Regions from separate parts of the Bellilinea sp. genome, predicted to be linked through region 2. Evidence: riboswitches for the same ligand, from Rfam matches in the RefSeq annotation. Region 2 holds a riboswitch; the other holds the start of a gene.

Region 1 (3,418 bases), on a different contig from region 2:
CGCCGATGGTCGAAAACCCGCTGATGACCTCACCGAATCCCAGGTGAGTCTGCCAGCCAAGCGCGCGCCGGTGAATTTCCTCCGGCGGGGTGGCAATCATCTGCCAGATGGGAATCTCGCTCAGGGCCTCGTCTTTGATATAGTGAAGCAAGGTTGCTGAGAGGGCAGCCAGACAAAGTTTATCTGCCCGCACAGCGCGGGCGAGGGGATGTTTTTTGATTTTGGTGAGCAGTTCAGCTTTCCCGACCAGAATGCCGGCTTGAGGACCGCCGAGCAGTTTATCGCCCGAAAAGCAAACCAGATCACAACCGGCTTGCAGGGACTCCTGAACAGTAGGTTCGTGCGCCAGCCCAAATTCGGCGGTATCCAGTAAGGCTCCGGAGCCGAGATCATCCATGAGGATGGTGTGGTACTGGTGTGCCAGCTGGGCAAGGCTGCTTAGCTCCGGTTCGCTGGCGAAGCCGATCAGGCGAAAATTGGAGTGGTGGGCGTGGAGCACCAGCGCGCCGGGGTAGTTTTGCAAGGCATTTTCATAATCGGTCAGGTGGACGCGATTGGTCGTGCCAACCTCAATCAACTTTGCCCCGGATTGCTTCATCACCTCCGGGACGCGAAAACCGCCGCCGATTTCAACCAGTTGAGTGCGCGAGATGATGACCGGTTTGCGGCGTGCCAGCGCGCTCAATGCCAGCAGAACGGCAGCGGCATTGTTATTGACCACTAGGGCGTCTTCTGCGCCGGTCAGGCGGGTTAGAAATTGTTGCGCATGAACCTCGCGCTTGCCACGCTTGCCGGTGGCCAGATTAAATTCCAGCGTGCTGTAACTGCTGGCACAGGTCTGAATGGATTGCAGCGCCGACCGACTGAGCGGAGCGCGTCCCAGGTTGGTGTGGAGGATTACGCCGGTAGCGTTGATGACCGGCTGCAGGGTTAATTGTGTCCACTGGATGAGGTTTTCTTCCACCAAACTGAGGAGATGCTCTGTGTTTGGAGTGAGGGGAGATTCTCTCATCCCTTGCCGGATGGTTTCCAGAGCAGTGCGAATGGCGCTCAGGGTTAAGGGCCTGCCGTAGTAGGCAATCCACTGCCCGGCTTGTGGGGATTGCAATAGCCGGTCAACCGAGGGCAGGCTGCGAAGCTCATTCATTTTCACCGGCAACAAAACGGCTGCGTTCGGCAAGGCGGATGGCAAATTCAATCGCGCCGAGTCCGGCTGCGAGAGCAAATCCCAGCGGAAGGGTCAAAAAGCGGCCCATTTGGAACCATGCCAGCAAATCGAAATACAAACCAACCCAAATTGCCTGTCGAACGATGATACCGGCGGTAACCGGTGTAGGGCTGGGAAAACGCCAGTGAAGAAAATAAATCACCGGCAGTGAAAGACCGCTGGCGGTGATGGTGGTCAGGAAAAAGAACAGCCAGCGCGGAGCCAAAGTGGGCAAGGTCAGGTTGAAAAGCAGGAATAGCCCGGCTAAACCCATCGCGGCCAAAATTAATGCCGAAGCCAGAAAAGGGATGAAAGGCGGAAGATTTTGTTTTTCCACGATGTTACCTCTGCAAAAAATTATATCCTATCCGTTCGAGAGCGAGGGAAGATTTTTTGAGCAGGTTGCACAGAGCGGACCAGATTTTGAAAATTGGACATGCAGATTGTAATTTTTACTAAATGTGGTAGAATTTGTGATAACTGATTGACCGGGACAATCCCGGCGCTCATCCAGAGAGGTGGAGGGACCGGCCCGACGAAGCCTCGGCAACCGCTGAAACTATCAGCAGGTGCCAACTCCGGCAGAATCCGCAAATTGCGATGATTCTGGAAGATGAGAGAGCGATCTACGGAATGATGTGCCTCTCGTCCAGAGAGGTTTTTTTATATCTTTGGAGGTAAACTCATGCAACGAAACTACACCAATCGCCGCTATCTGGATGCTCTTGAAAAGCGTGTGCTGGTCTTCGACGGGGCAATGGGCACCAGTTTGCAGAAAATGAACCTGACCGCCGAGCATTTTGGCGGTGAGAAAACCATGGGCTGTAATGATTATCTGGTCATTACCTATCCGCAGGCGGTTGAACAGGTGCACCGCTCTTTTCTGGAAGTAGGTGTGGATGTCATCGAAACGGATACCTTCCGCTCGAACCGGATAACCTTAGCCGAATACGGCCTTCAGAATCGGGTGCCGGAAATTAACCGGGCAGCGGCTGCGCTGGCGCGCCGGCTTGCAGATGAATACAGCACGCCGGATCACCCGCGTTTTGTGGCGGGTTCCATTGGTCCTTCCGGCAAATTGCCTTCGATGGATGATCCGGAGTTATCCGATGTAACCTTTGAAGACCTTGCCGAAGTTTTCCGCGAGCAGGCACGCGGATTGATCGAGGGCGGGGTGGATTTGCTTTTGATTGAAACCTCGCAGGATATCTTGGAGGTAAAAGCTGCCATCGAAGGGATTCACCGCGCCTTTGCGGATACCGGTATTTACCTGCCGATTCAAGCGCAGGTGACGCTGGATACTTCCGGGCGGATGCTGTTGGGAACCGATATTTCCGCAGTAGAAACGATATTGGAAGGCCTGGCTGTTGATGTGATCGGCATGAATTGCTCGACCGGGCCGGAACACATGCGCGAGCCGATTCGATTTTTAGGCGAAATCAGCCCGCTGCCGGTTTCCTGTATTCCGAATGCCGGTCTGCCGTTGAATGTGGACGGGCAGGCAGTCTATCCCCTCGAACCGCAGCCGTTTGCCGAAGCGCTGGCAGAATTTGTTGAGAAACACCGCGTTAACGTGGTTGGCGGCTGCTGCGGTACCACGCCGGAACATTTGCGTCTGCTGGTCGAAAAAGTTGGCCACAAACCGCGCCCGCCGCGTCCTCAAGTGCATATCCCGCGCCTTGCCTCGGCAATGCAGGCGCAGCCCATGCTGCAGGAACCGCGCCCCTTTTTGATTGGCGAACGTCTGAACACGCAGGGTTCGCGCAAGTTCAAGAAGTTGATTCTGGAAGAACGTTACGATGATCTTCTGGAAATTGCCTACGAACAGGTCGAATCCGGAGCGCACGGCCTGGATGTTTGTGTGGCATTGACTGAACGAGCTGACGAGGTGGAAACGATGCGCAAGGTGATCAAGAAACTTGCGCCGGCGGTGCGTGTACCGCTGGTGATTGATACCACCGAGCCGGATGTGCTGGAAGCCGCCTTGCAAACCGCGCCAGGACGCTGCCTGATCAATTCCACCCATCTGGAAGGCGGAAGGGAAAAGGCGGATCGTGTGTTTGCACTGGCCCGCAAGTACAATGCCGCTGTGATTGTATTGACCATTGATGAGCAGGGCATGGCAAAAACGGCCGGGCGCAAATTGGAAGTGGCGCGCCGTATTTATCAAATTGCCGTGGAAGAACATGGATTACGCCCTGCCGATCTGGT
Region 2 (3,418 bases):
CTTCCCGGCGCGCATCGCCTTTGCGGTGGCATCCTCGGTGGACAGCCGGGTCATCCTCGACCAGCCCGGTGCCGAACGGCTGCTGGGGCGCGGTGATATGCTCTTTCAAGCCCCGGATGCCGCCGCTCCGGTTCGTTTACAGGGTGTGTTTGTTTCAGATGTGGAGATTCAACGGCTGGTGGATTACTGGCGCTCACAGGCAGCGCTGGTTCGGGAGAAAAGCGGCGGCGAAAGCACAACCCCCGCCACTGCAGATTTGTTGCCCGCCGGCATTCCGCTCAAACAAACTCCGCTGTGGGATGACGAGGACAGCGGCGGTGACCCATTGCTGAAAGAAGCCATAGAACTGGTACGCCGCGAAGGACGCGCTTCGATTACCATGCTGCAGCGCCGCCTGCGAGTCGGTTACACCCGCGCCGCCCGCCTGATTGATGCCCTCGAAGAGAAAGGCATCATCTCGCCCGCTTTGCCCAATTCGCAGGTGCGCGAGGTGCTGGATTACGGCCAAACTGCCCCGCCGGCCGAAAAATAAAAACACCCGCCATCTCTGACGGGTGTCCTCCAATTCAACCGGATCCGGTACCTAATCCGCCGCAGTTGCCAGTTTGGCGGCCACGGCCTGCTTTAATTCTTCCACCTTGTTGGTACGCTCCCAGGTCAGGTCTAGATCATCCCGTCCAAAGTGACCATAGGCAGCCAGCTGACGGTAAATCGGGCGGCGCAGGTCAAGATCACGCAAAATTGCGCCGGGGCGCAAATCAAAATGTTCGCTGATCAGTTGTGCAATTTCCTCATCCGGAATTGTTCCGGTGCCAAAGGTTTCCACATTAATGCTTAACGGACGGGCAACCCCAATTGCATAGGCAACCTGAATTTCAACCCGTTCGGCCAGCCCGGCAGCGACAATGTTCTTGGCAACCCAGCGGGCCGCATAGGCTGCCGAACGATCCACCTTGGTCGGATCTTTACCGGAAAAGGCACCGCCGCCGTGCCGCCCCATGCCGCCGTAGGTATCCACAATGATCTTACGGCCGGTCAAACCCGAATCGCCCATCGGGCCGCCGATCACAAAACGACCGGTGGGGTTGACGTAAATTTTCAATTGATCATCCACCATTTCCGGCGGCAGCACCGGGTAAATGACATGTTGGGTAATTGCCTGATAAATTTCTTCCTGCGAGATTTCTGGTGCGTGCTGGGTGCTGATCAGCACCGTATCCACGCGGTAAGGACGGCCAAAGCGGTATTCAATGGTAACCTGAGATTTGCCATCCGGGCGCAGCCATGGCAGTGTGCCATTTTTACGCACTTCTGCCAGCCGGCGGGTCAGTTTGTGTGCCAGATAAATCGGCATGGGCATCAGGGTGGGGGTTTCGTTGCAGGCATAACCAAACATCATGCCCTGATCGCCGGCTCCCACCGATTCGATTTCTTTTTCCGACATCGTGCCGGTTTTGGCTTCCAGGGCTTTATCCACCCCCATGGCAATATCACCGGACTGCTTTGAAATGGCAACCTGGACTGCACAGGTATTGCCGTCAAAGCCTTTGTCGCTGTGGTCGTAACCGATTTCTTTCACCACACGGCGCACCAATTCATCGAAATTAATCTGTGCGCGGGTGGTAATTTCACCAAACACCAGCACAAAGCCGGTTTTGGTCGCCGCTTCACAGGCCACACGCGAGTAAGGGTCCTGCTCCAGGCAGGCATCCAAAACCGCATCACTGACCTGATCGCACAATTTGTCCGGATGTCCCTCTGTTACGGATTCAGAGGTAAACAGGTAACGCGGCGAGTTCATAAAAGTGGTGTTCATTCTGATTGTTTCCTCCTGTAAAATAAAGTTGCCCCTTCTGGCCTCAAGGGGCAACTTTCTATTTCTAAAAGAAGTGCCCTCTCATCTTCCAGAATTCTTTCTGCCGGACTTGGCACCTTGAAAACCCATTTCCAAACAGCAGGTTTTCAGGTTGTCGAGGTTTCGCAGGGCCGGTCCCTCCACCTCTCTGGATAAGAGCGCCTTTTGGGGGCTTATTCAATTGTTCTGGGGCAGATATTAACACAGGTTGAAGTACATGTCAACCAATTTGACCTTTCAATTTCGCCAGAATGCGTCATAATTCTGCCGAGCGGGTGCGGATGCGCTCCTTGACCTGTTCAATGAAGGCTTCTACCGGCACATCATTCTGCCGACTGCCATCCCGGCGGCGCAGGGCAATCGTGCGCGTGCTGACTTCCTGATCACCAACCACGGCCATATAGGGGATTTTGAGCAGTTGCGCTGAGCGGATCTTGGCATTCATGCGATCCTGGCCTAAATCGGCTTCGGCGCGAATGCCGGCCGCGCGCATTTCCTGCTCCAGCTGACGGGCATATTCATTATGCGAGTCGGTAATCGGGATGATGCGCACCTGATCCGGCGAAAGCCAGACCGGGAAATTGCCGGCATAATGCTCCAGCAAAAAGCCGACCATGCGTTCATGCGTGCTGAGCGGCGCGCGGTGAATACACAGCGGGGTTTCCTCTTCCCCATGGCGGTTGATGAAAGTCAGGTTAAAGCGCTCCGGCACGGCAAAATCTACCTGGTTGGTTGCCAGCGTAAATTCGCGCCCGATGGCACTCCAGATTTGCACATCAATCTTTGGGCCGTAAAAGGCTGCTTCGTCAGCCGCCTCCACAAACGGCACTCCGCCATTGCGCATGGCGCTGCGCACCATTTCTTCGGTCTTCAACCACAGGCGTTCGTTATCCACATACTTTTTGCCCAGTCCGCGCTTATGATGGGTGCTCAGCCGCATCACATAGCGATCAATGCCAAACAGGGCAAAGTATTTCAAATACAACTCAACCACTGCCAGAAACTCCTGCTCAAATTGTTCTTCCGAGCAGTAAATATGGGCATCGTTCATCTGCATGGAACGCACCCGCATTAACCCAAACAATTCGCCGCTTTTCTCATAGCGGTAGCAGGTGCCATATTCAGCCAGGCGGATGGGCAAATCGCGGTAACTACGCGGTTTGGCAGCATAGATTTTGTGGTGGAAGGGGCAGTTCATCGGCTTGACATAATAACGCACCCCTTCCAGTTCCATAGGCGGGTACATGCTCTCGGCATAGTAGGGCAGGTGTCCGCTGCGCAGGAAGAGGTCCTCTTTGGTCAGGTGCGGGGTACGCACCCGCTGGTAACCGGCCTGTTCTTCCACTTCCTTAGCCAGTTTTTCCAGTTCTTCAATAATGATTCCTCCGCGCGGCAGCCAGAGCGGCAAACCGGGGCCGACCTCATCATCAAAGATGAAAATCTCCAAATCCTTGCCCAGTTTGCGGTGATCGCGCTTTTTGGCTTCTTCCAGCATTTGCAGGTAACGATCCAATTCTTCTTTCGTCTTCCAGGCGGTGCCGTAGATGCGCTGCAATTGCGGGT

What was found. Region 2 has a riboswitch for S-adenosylmethionine ahead of metK (methionine adenosyltransferase). Riboswitches for the same ligand answer to the same signal wherever they lie in the genome.
Region 1: it holds a riboswitch for S-adenosylmethionine, as region 2 does, so the genes downstream of both, metH (methionine synthase) here and metK (methionine adenosyltransferase) in region 2, are expected to answer to the same signal.

Annotation. Positions count from the first base shown of each region.
Region 1 is NZ_JBRCOK010000090.1:1,925-5,342, forward strand. Features, by position in the region: gene selA (L-seryl-tRNA(Sec) selenium transferase) at 1-1,147, opposite strand, end outside; gene ACWIZX_RS09165 (hypothetical protein) at 1,140-1,544, opposite strand; SAM riboswitch class I at 1,711-1,827, shown strand; gene metH (methionine synthase) at 1,893-3,418, shown strand, end outside.
Region 2 is NZ_JBRCOK010000069.1:26,918-30,335, forward strand. Features, by position in the region: gene ACWIZX_RS07530 (DNA translocase FtsK 4TM domain-containing protein) at 1-532, shown strand, start outside; gene metK (methionine adenosyltransferase) at 584-1,816, opposite strand; SAM riboswitch class I at 1,895-2,014, opposite strand; gene thrS (threonine--tRNA ligase) at 2,112-3,418, opposite strand, start outside.